3 regions of the Paenibacillus oryziterrae genome follow, and region 2 is predicted to be linked to each of the others. Evidence: predicted binding sites of a transcription regulator. Region 2 holds the regulator's gene; each other region holds the start of a gene.
The links. The regulator Rex, encoded in region 2, represses fermentation and respiration genes when NADH is low (regulators of the CRP and FNR family bind a similar motif). The targets are predictions, from matches to a motif close to TTGTGAAATATTTCACAA.
Positions count from the first base shown of each region.

Region 1 (3,284 bases), on a different contig from region 2:
CTCGGACACTGGAGTCGAAGGCCTTGGGTTTGCGATTCCCGCCAATCATGTGCTGGAGACGGCTGATGAGCTTACTGAGAAGGGACGTGTTGCCCGTTCTTACCTTGGTGTATATTCCGTCGATCTGAATAATCCGTATGTACCGCTTGATGAAGAGCAGCTAAAGAAACTAAAACTTCCAAAAGATGTAAAAGACGGAGCAGTTGTTCTCGATGTGGTAGGTCCGGCGCAGAAAGCAGGCCTTCAATTCAATGATGTCATCGTCAAATTTAATGGGCAGCCCATTTCTTCGACATTGTCCCTGCGCAAATATCTGTATGATCATACTAAGATTGGTGGAGAGCTGAAGGTCACTTTTTACCGTGATGGTGTGCTCAAAGAGTTGTCTGTTATACTTGAAGAGAAACCACAGGAATAAAATGAACGAAAGCTGTATATACTATTATCGAAGAGATGTTGACGGGCTGATAGCCCTTACATTGGGAAGTCAGCCTTTTTAGAACATAAACGGTGAAATTCGGATGGGACAGCTTGCCTTTGGATTTGAGGTATGTTAAGATGATAATATTAATGCAGCTAATGTTTAAATTTTCCTGTTGAAAAGGGCTGTAATACTATAAATGCAACCTTTCTCAATGTGTGAATTTTTTCTTTGTCTGAAGATAAAAAGAACATATTAATTTAAATTTGTGGAGGTAACACACATGCAAACAGGTACAGTTAAATGGTTCAACGCAGAAAAAGGATTCGGATTCATCGAAGTTGAAGGCGGAAGCGACGTATTCGTACACTTCAGCGCAATCACTGGCGAAGGCTTCAAAACTTTGGATGAAGGCCAACGCGTTGAATTCAACGTTGTTCAAGGCAACCGTGGACCACAAGCCGAAAACGTTGTAAAACTGTAATAATAGAAGGCACCGTCCCGCTTTTTTTGAAAGTTGGGACGGTCTTTTTTTTATTTATGGAAGACAACTTGCAACATAAAGGAAGGGAGGAACGGCAATGAACTACCGGAAGAAGCCTTTGGAGGAAATACCGGAAGAAGATACCGCAATATGGGCCTGTACCAACGATGGATGTAACGGATGGATGAGGGATAATTTCGCATTTGAACATGCGCCTTCCTGCCGTCTATGTCACTCCCCAATGGTTCGCAGCACAAAGATGCTGCCCCTGCTGCTCAATTCGAATGGCGACCTCAAGTCGCTGAAGAAGGGTATTTCCATTACCTGATCCAACGCCTTTATAGCCAAGTAAATGTAATAGAAGAACGTATAACTGAAAGACGGGAAACCGTCTTATTTTTTTTGCTTTTTCTCAATAATTTGTGATATTTGTCACAAATTTATTGCAATTCTAGCCGATAAAGGGAGTATAATGTGATATATATCACGCTGTGAGGCTAAAATTTTTGACAGAATATATATTACGAAACAGGGAAAAGGAAGGGGAGAAATATGGATACAGTGATGCTGTCGCGTATTCAATTCGCGTCGACTACGATTTTTCATTATTTCTTTGTACCGGTATCAATCGGACTCACACTCTTGATTGCCATTATGGAGACGATGTATGTCAGAAAAGGCAACGAAGAGTACAAACGCATGGCACAATTCTGGGGCAAGCTCTTTCTTATTAACTTCGCCGTGGGCGTTGTAACAGGGATTCTTCAGGAGTTCCAGTTCGGAATGAACTGGTCGGATTATTCACGGTTTGTCGGCGACGTATTTGGCGCACCGCTTGCGGTTGAAGCGCTGCTCGCATTCTTTCTGGAGTCTACGTTTATCGGACTATGGATTTTCGGGTGGGATAAGGTCTCCAAAAAGATTCACTTGCTGTCCATCTGGATGGTAGCACTCGGTACGATGCTGTCAGCTTTCTGGATTCTGGCGGCCAATTCTTTCATGCAGCATCCCGTTGGTTTTGCGATGAATAACGGGCGCGCGGAGATGAATGATTTCTTTGCGCTAGTTACGAACGGCCAATTGCTCGTGGAATTCCCGCATACGGTGCTGGCTGCCTATGCAACAGGTGCGTTCCTGGTTACAGGAATCAGTGCCTATAAACTGCTGAAGAAGCAGGATGTATCTTTCTTTAGAAAATCATTTGAGATCGCGGCAATCGTTGGGATTATCTCCTCTATTGGTGTAGCGGTGGCGGGTCATGCTCAAGCGCAATACCTGGTGAAGACACAGCCGATGAAAATGGCAGCCTCGGAAGGCCTTTGGGGTAAAAGTGGTGACCCTGCGCCATGGACGGTATGGGCCAATATCGACTCTGAGAATGGAGTCAGTACGGGAGAGTTTAAGGTTCCTTATCTGCTGAGCTTCCTCTCCTACAGTAAATTCTCCGGCGAAGTTAAAGGGATGAACGAACTGCAGGCGCAATATGAACAGGAATACGGTCCAGGGGATTATATTCCGCCGGTAAAAACAACCTTTTGGAGCTTCCGCATCATGGTTCTCGCGGGTACTCTGATGATTGTTCTCGGAATGTATGCAATCTTCCTTATGTGGCGGAAAAAGATGGACCGTCCGAACACCTGGTTTATGCGCTTTATGCTGTGGGGTCTGCTTCTGCCTCCAATCGCAAATACAGCGGGTTGGATTATGACAGAGATCGGACGTCAGCCTTGGACTGTATTTGGACTTATGCAGACAGAAGACAGCGTATCGCCGAATGTATCGGCCGGACAGGTGCTGTTCTCGGTAATTTCGTTTACGGCAATCTACGCGATTCTCGGACTCGTTCTGGTAGGACTGTTCATTAAAGTTATTAAAAAAGGCCCTTACGCAATGGATAACGATCATGGCGTATCGCATGATCCATATAACAAGGGGGGTGCTCCTATTGTCTCTTAATGAATTATGGTTTGTGCTGATCGCAGTGCTGTTCGTTGGGTTCTTCTTCCTGGAGGGCTTTGATTTTGGTGTAGGCATGGAAACGCAGTTTCTCGCCAAGAATGATACGGAGCGCCGGGTACTGATCAACTCGATCGGGCCTTTCTGGGACGCCAATGAAGTTTGGCTGCTGACAGGAGCAGGCGCGATGTTCGCCGCTTTCCCGAACTGGTACGCTACGTTGTTCAGCGGATTCTATATTCCTTTTGTCTTTGCCCTGCTGGCGCTGATCGCCCGCGGTGTAGCCTTTGAATTCAGAGGTAAACGCGATTCGTTAGCCTGGAAAAGAACGTGGGATGCCTGTATCTTCTTCGGCAGCTTCCTGCCGCCGTTCCTGCTGGCTGTAGTGTTCGCGAGCTTCATCAAAGGTCTGCCGATTGACGG
Region 1 is NZ_JBGJZO010000037.1:23,130-26,413, reverse strand. It holds gene ACAN55_RS22865 (S1C family serine protease) at 1-418, shown strand, start outside; gene ACAN55_RS22860 (cold-shock protein) at 705-905, shown strand; gene ACAN55_RS22855 (cold-shock protein) at 1,003-1,233, shown strand; gene ACAN55_RS22850 (cytochrome ubiquinol oxidase subunit I) at 1,458-2,861, shown strand; gene cydB (cytochrome d ubiquinol oxidase subunit II) at 2,821-3,284, shown strand, end outside.
Region 1: ACAN55_RS22850 (cytochrome ubiquinol oxidase subunit I) is a predicted target of Rex. The motif match lies at 1,326-1,343, and genes of this name have one in related genera.

Region 2 (3,284 bases):
CACCCACACATGCGCAACATCCTTTGCACTTGCTGAATATACCGCATGAGACAGCAGATCGGTATGCGGAAGCAGATGGGGCTGATCAATATCAATTGCTATAAAGTCAGCTTTCATTCCGGGAGCAAGTCTTCCCACATTGTTCAAGAAAAGCGAACTCGCGCCATACTCGGTAGCAAGCTGCAATGCCTGCGGAGCAGGGACAGCGGTAGGATCACCGCTAATTCCTTTATGAATCAACGCAGCCAGGCGCATTTCCTCGAACATGTCCAGGTTATTGTTGCTTGCCGCTCCATCCGTTCCAAGCGATACAGGCACACCTGCACGAAGCAAGTCGGTTACACGCGCAATGCCGCTTGCAAGCTTCAGGTTGCTGCCGGGATTGTGGGACACTCCCACCTTGTAACGGGCGAGAATTTCAATCTCCTCATCTTCGAGGTGAACACCATGCGCTACCAGTGATGGGCGAGTGAACATGCCAAGGCTCTCCAGGTGAGCTACGGGACGCAGGCCATAGTCTGCCACGTTCTGCTCGACTTCACGACGGGTCTCCGACATGTGGGTATGCATCGGGAGGTCCAGATCATGAGCAGCCTGAACAAATTTCACGAAAAATTCCGGAGGGCAGGTATATGGTGCATGTGGCGAAATCATCGACGTGATCCGGCCATCTGCTTTGCCATGCCAGGTACGGGCGAACTCGATAGCTTCCGCTAGCTTGTGGTTCTGTACATCCTCAGGGCAGAGTCCGATTACACCGCGCATCAGAACGGCACGGATTCCGGATGTTGAGACCGCTTCCGCGACACGATCCATATGGTCATACATATCGAGGAATGTCGTAGTCCCGCCTTTAAGCATCTCTAAGATCGACAATGAAGATCCCCAATACACATCGTCACCCGTAAATTTTTCTTCCATCGGCCACATTTTCTCCTGCAGCCATACCTGCAATGCAAGATCGTCCCCATAGCCTCTCAGCAATGACATTGCTGCATGTCCATGTGTATTTACCAGGCCCGGCATAAAGAGCAGGCGGCTACCGTCTACTACTTCAGCACCTTCATGATCAGGTTCTTCTTCGCCTATGTAAGTGATCAGATCATTTTCTATAATCATATATCCGCTTAGGACAGGTTTGTCTGTTCCGGGAACCGTAAATCTTCCGTTCCGGATAAAGGTTTTATTCGCCATGTTCAACTTCTTCCTTTCCATCTTGTAAATAATAAGCCAAGCTCTGCAAATCTGTAGTGAAATCTGCTGCATGAATCCGGATAGACGCTGGGGTCTTCAGAATAACAGGTGCGAAGTTCAGAATAGCTTCAATGCCTGAATCCACGAGGATATCCGCCACATTCTGCGCCTCTGATTCAGGAACAGTGATAATACCAATCCGTATGCCTTGCGCACGTATGGTACTTCCCAGTTCTTCCATTGGCTGTACAGTCAAATTATTAATCTTCTCGCCAATCTTCGGCTCGTAGGAATCGAACACTGCTGTAATTTTCATGGTGTCCTTCAAATAGGCATTATAGTTAGATAACGCATGCCCCAGATTACCGGCTCCAACCAATGCCACGTTGATTTGCTGGTCCAGCTTGAGGATATGCCGAATTTTTTCAATAAGGTAGCTGACATCATAACCAATGCCTTTTCTTCCGAAATCACCGAAATAGGCTAAATCCTTACGGATTTGCGCTGGATTAAGATCCAGCTTTTGTCCAAGCTCCTGAGAAGAGACGGTTGCGATTTCACGTTTGTGGAGATCGTTAAGAAAACGCAGGTAGATTGGCAACCTGCGGACAACAGCCTCCGATATTTTATCCGATTTCATATTTTCTCCTCCTATAAGGTTATATTCTGCATAAACGGAGATTCAAGTTCCGCGAGTAATTTTATTGTGTAAATCGGGCGTTTAGGAGACGCCCCCCTCCTCCAGCCATTCGGCAATACGCGGGACCATCTGGTCAGTCCGCATATGTTCCATTTTAGGTCCTGGCAAGGAATAAAGGAAATACTTACCGTAATAAGACTCAATTACCCGGGTATCATACACAATTACAATCCCCCGGTCTTTCGCAGTTCTCACGAGACGGCCAAAACCCTGCTTAAAGCGTATGACCGCCTGCGGAACCGACAGCTTCATAAATGGATTCTTCTTCTGTGCCTGCAGCAGTTCCGATTTCGCCTCTGCAAGCGGATGGTTAGGCGGTTGAAACGGCAGTCTGACAATCGCGAGACACGTCAGTGCTTCCCCGGGGATATCGACTCCCTCCCAGAAGCTGCTGGTACCCAGAAGTACGGAAGCACTGCTGTCTTGAAAACGGCGGATCAGCTTGCTTCTGCTTCCCCCTTCCACGCCCTGTCCCAGCACGGTGATGTCCTGCAGAGACAACGCTTCCTTCAAAGGATCATACACCTGCCGGAGCATACGGTACGAGGTGAACAACACCAGCATTCTTCCCTTCGTGGTTACCGCAGCTTCTGCGAGCGATTGCACCAGTGTATCAACAAAGCGTGCATCACCAATACTGCCTTTTACACTTGGGAAGTCTCTTGGGATTACTAATAACGCTTGCTCCCGGTAATGAAACGGCGAGGGAAGCTGAACCGTCATAAGGCGGCCTTCTTCCGCAGCTTCATTCAGACCCAGGTTATCGATCATAAATTGAAAAGATTTATCAACAGATAGTGTGGCCGAGGTCAGAACAATACTCTTTTTCTTATCAAAAAATAATTCCTTTAGCTGGGAGCTGACGTCTACGGGAACTGCATAGATCTGCAGCGACTTGCTGCGGTAATTTCCGTTCGCTTCCAGCCAATATACTACACTTTCATCGTTCAAGCCCATAAAAAACCGCACTTGATCCCTAATGGCTGCCAAGTCTTTAAATAAGCCGCCAATATCCGTTATCAGGCTGTCGGAAGAGGACTGGCCATCCTGATCCTTCATTTCATTCAGCATTCGTTCGCCATTCCGCAGAACATCGCTGAGTGTGGTAACCATACCATTCTCAAGCGCGGCAAGCTCTGCCCAATTGGCGGGCTTTTTACCAGGAAGCAGGCGCAGAATCAATTGACCCGCTTCACCCGCTCCGGCATCGCTTCGATCCGGAAGAAGACTAAAAAGCTTCTCGCTCAGGGCATCCCAGGTCTCTTTCACGGTGATCAGATCCGTATATATGCGGTCGATAATCGCACTCCATTCTCCTGCCTGTTCACTTCCCGCAGTTTGAAGCTGCTGCCGGAGTACAGGAAGCTGCCCATTGCGGCTGTCTTTAAAG
Region 2 is NZ_JBGJZO010000003.1:210,625-213,908, reverse strand. It holds gene ACAN55_RS05685 (amidohydrolase) at 1-1,194, opposite strand, end outside; gene ACAN55_RS05680 (redox-sensing transcriptional repressor Rex) at 1,184-1,834, opposite strand; gene dinG (ATP-dependent DNA helicase DinG) at 1,916-3,284, opposite strand, start outside.

Region 3 (3,284 bases), on a different contig from region 2:
CAATACGTATGCAACTGAAGCGAAATTCCTCGTGGAAAAAGGCTGGGTAGCCGACATCACCGATCTGTGGAACAAATACGAATACAAAGACCAAATCAATCCGGTTCTGCAAAACCAATTCATTGTTGATGGTAAAGTTTTCGGTGTAACACAAAAGGGTTACGTAGTTACCACTATTATTAACAAGAAAATGCTGGACGAAAAAGGCGTGGCAGTTCCTGCGATGGACTGGACTTGGGATGACATGCTTGCTACTGCCAAAGGCGTAGCTGATGCCAAAAAAGGGATCTCCGGTATTGCTCCTATGGGTAAAGGTAATGAAGCAGGCTGGAACTGGACCAACTTCCTGTTCGAAGCCGGCGGAGAAATTCAAAAGATTGAAGGCGGCAAAGTGGTTACCGCATTCAACTCTGATGCAGGTGTGAAAGCACTGGACTTCTACAAAAAGTTGAGATGGGAAGCTAATGCTATTCCTCAAGACTGGGCACTCGGCTGGGGCGATGCTGTAGGTGCATTCCAACAAGGACGTACAGCAATGGTAATGGCCGGTTCTGACGGCGTTATCGAGCAAGCGCTGAACCAAGGCGGTTTGAAACCGGAGGAAGTTCTGACCTATCCAATGCCTGCAGCTGAAAAAGGCGGCAAGCACACTGGGGTTCTCGGCGGCGACTATCTTGTAATCAACCCGAACGCAACAAAAGACGAGCAAGAAATGGCATTCCGTTATATTACATTTGACTACTTTTCCGATAAAGGTCTGGAAGCACTTGATGCAATTATTGCCCAACGCGTAACGGACGGCAAATTCTTCATCCCGCCGCTTCTTGACTACTATGCTGCTGATTCCGAATTCGGCCAAAAAACCAAAGCTGTATATGACAAATACGATAACGTATACCAATACAGCCCTGACATTATGGCACTCTTGGACGGCAAACCTGAAGCACAATACAACACCCAGGACTACTATGCAACAATGTCCAACGTAATTCAGGAGCTCTTCTCTAAAGAAGGAACAGATTCCAAAAAACAACTGGACGATGCAGCCAAAATCGTTCAAGAGAAATTCTTTGATACCATCAAAGTAGAGTAGTTTGCAGTAATCCTAAATAACCTCTCTTCAGAAACAGCGCATGATGCTGTTAAGAAGAGAGGTTATTTAAATTTTTAAACATATTGACCGATATATATTGTATACTAAATTATGGGACCCCAATTGGAAATGAAAGCGCTTTGAAAACAAATCAAAAAAAGTTTATAGTATGTGAAAGATTTCACTATGCAAGACGAAAAAGATGTGATATGATTGGTTTGTGAAAAAAATAACAAAGTGTTTGACAGGAGGAACGAGAGAAAATGGCAGTTAAAAACGAAGTGCCAACTCAGGCAAAGCAAGCTTCCGCTGAGGAATATATCCAGACATTGGTGGACAAAGCAAAGAAAGCATTAGATGAGTTCATGCTTCTCGATCAAGAGCAAGTGAACAAAATTGTGCAGGCTATGGCGCTGGCTGGTCTCGACAAACACATGTATCTGGCAAAACTGGCTATTGAAGAAACAGGCCGTGGAGTATATGAAGACAAAATCACCAAGAACATTTTCGCAACTGAATACATCTACAACAACATCAAGTACGATAAAACAGTTGGTGTTATTGAAGACAACAAATATGAGAACTTCCAAAAGATCGCTGAACCAGTAGGTATCGTAATGGGTATTACTCCGGTAACTAACCCAACATCCACTACAATGTTCAAAGCATTGATCGCTATCAAAACTCGTAACCCGATCATCTTCGGTTTCCATCCATCTGCACAAGAGTGCAGTAAGGAAGCAGCAAGAATCTTGGCTGAAGCCGCTGTAAAAGCTGGCGCACCTGAGAACTGTATCCAATGGATCGATGCACCAACTATGGACAAAACAAATGCTCTGATGAACAACGATGACGTTGCATTGATTCTGGCAACTGGCGGTTCCGCAATGGTTAAAGCGGCTTACAGCTGCGGCAAACCAGCACTTGGCGTAGGTCCTGGTAACGTTCCTTGCTTCATTGAAAAGAGTGCAGACCTTGACCAAGCAGTAACCGACCTTATTCTTTCCAAATCTTTCGACAATGGTATGATCTGTGCATCCGAGCAGGCTGTAATTATAGAAGAACCAATCTTCGACCAAGTGAAGAAGAAAATGATCGCATCCGGTTGTTACTTCGTAAATAAAGAAGAAGCTGCTAAATTGACTAACGGTGCAATGAACGTTGAGAAATGCGCAGTTAACCCGGCAATTGTTGGACAATCCGCTGTGAAGATCGCTGAAATGTGCGGTATTCAAGTACCAGCCGGAACTAAAATTCTGGTTGCTGAAATCGAAGGCGTAGGTACTAAATACCCGCTGTCCGCTGAGAAGCTGAGCCCGGTTCTGGCTTGCTACAAAGTGAAAAACGCTGATCAAGGTATCGAGCGTGCAGCTCAAATCGTAGAGTTCGGAGGCATGGGCCACAGCTCCGCTATCCACTCTAACAATGAAGAAGTTATCATGAAATTCTCCAACCGTCTGCAAACTGGACGTATTCTGGTGAACTCGCCATCCACACACGGCGCGATCGGCGATATCTACAACACAAATATCCCTTCATTGACACTGGGATGCGGATCTTACGGACGTAACTCGGTATCGCAAAACGTTACAGCAATTAACTTGATCAACGTGAAAAGGGTGAACCGTCGTACCGTGAATATGCAATGGTTTAAAATTCCTGATAAGATCTATTTCGAAAAAGGATCCACTCAATACCTGGCAAAAATGCCTGACATCACACGCGTTGCAATCATCACTGACCCAATGATGGTGAAACTGGGTTATGTTGAAAGAGTTGAGCACTACCTGCGTCAACGCCAAACACCAGTAGCGATCGAAGTGTTCTCTGAAGTTGAACCGGATCCATCGACAACTACTGTGGACAAGGGTACTGCAATGATGCAAAGATTCCAACCAGACTGCATCATCGCACTCGGCGGCGGTTCCCCTATGGATGCTGCCAAAGCTATGTGGTTGTTCTATGAATACCCAGATACTGATTTCAACGATCTGAAACAAAAATTCATGGATATCCGCAAACGGATTTACAAATACCCGCGTCTGGGTTCCAAAGCGAAATTCGTAGCGATTCCTACAACTTCGGGTACAGGTTCTGAAGTGACTTCCTTCGCGGTAATCACTGACAAAACTGCCGGAAGCAACACTAAATATCCGCTTGCTGATTATGAGCTGACTCCAGACGTAGCAAT
Region 3 is NZ_JBGJZO010000007.1:193,217-196,500, forward strand. It holds gene ACAN55_RS10735 (ABC transporter substrate-binding protein) at 1-1,093, shown strand, start outside; gene adhE (bifunctional acetaldehyde-CoA/alcohol dehydrogenase) at 1,357-3,284, shown strand, end outside.
Region 3: adhE (bifunctional acetaldehyde-CoA/alcohol dehydrogenase) is a predicted target of Rex. The motif match lies at 1,263-1,280, and genes of this name have one in related genera.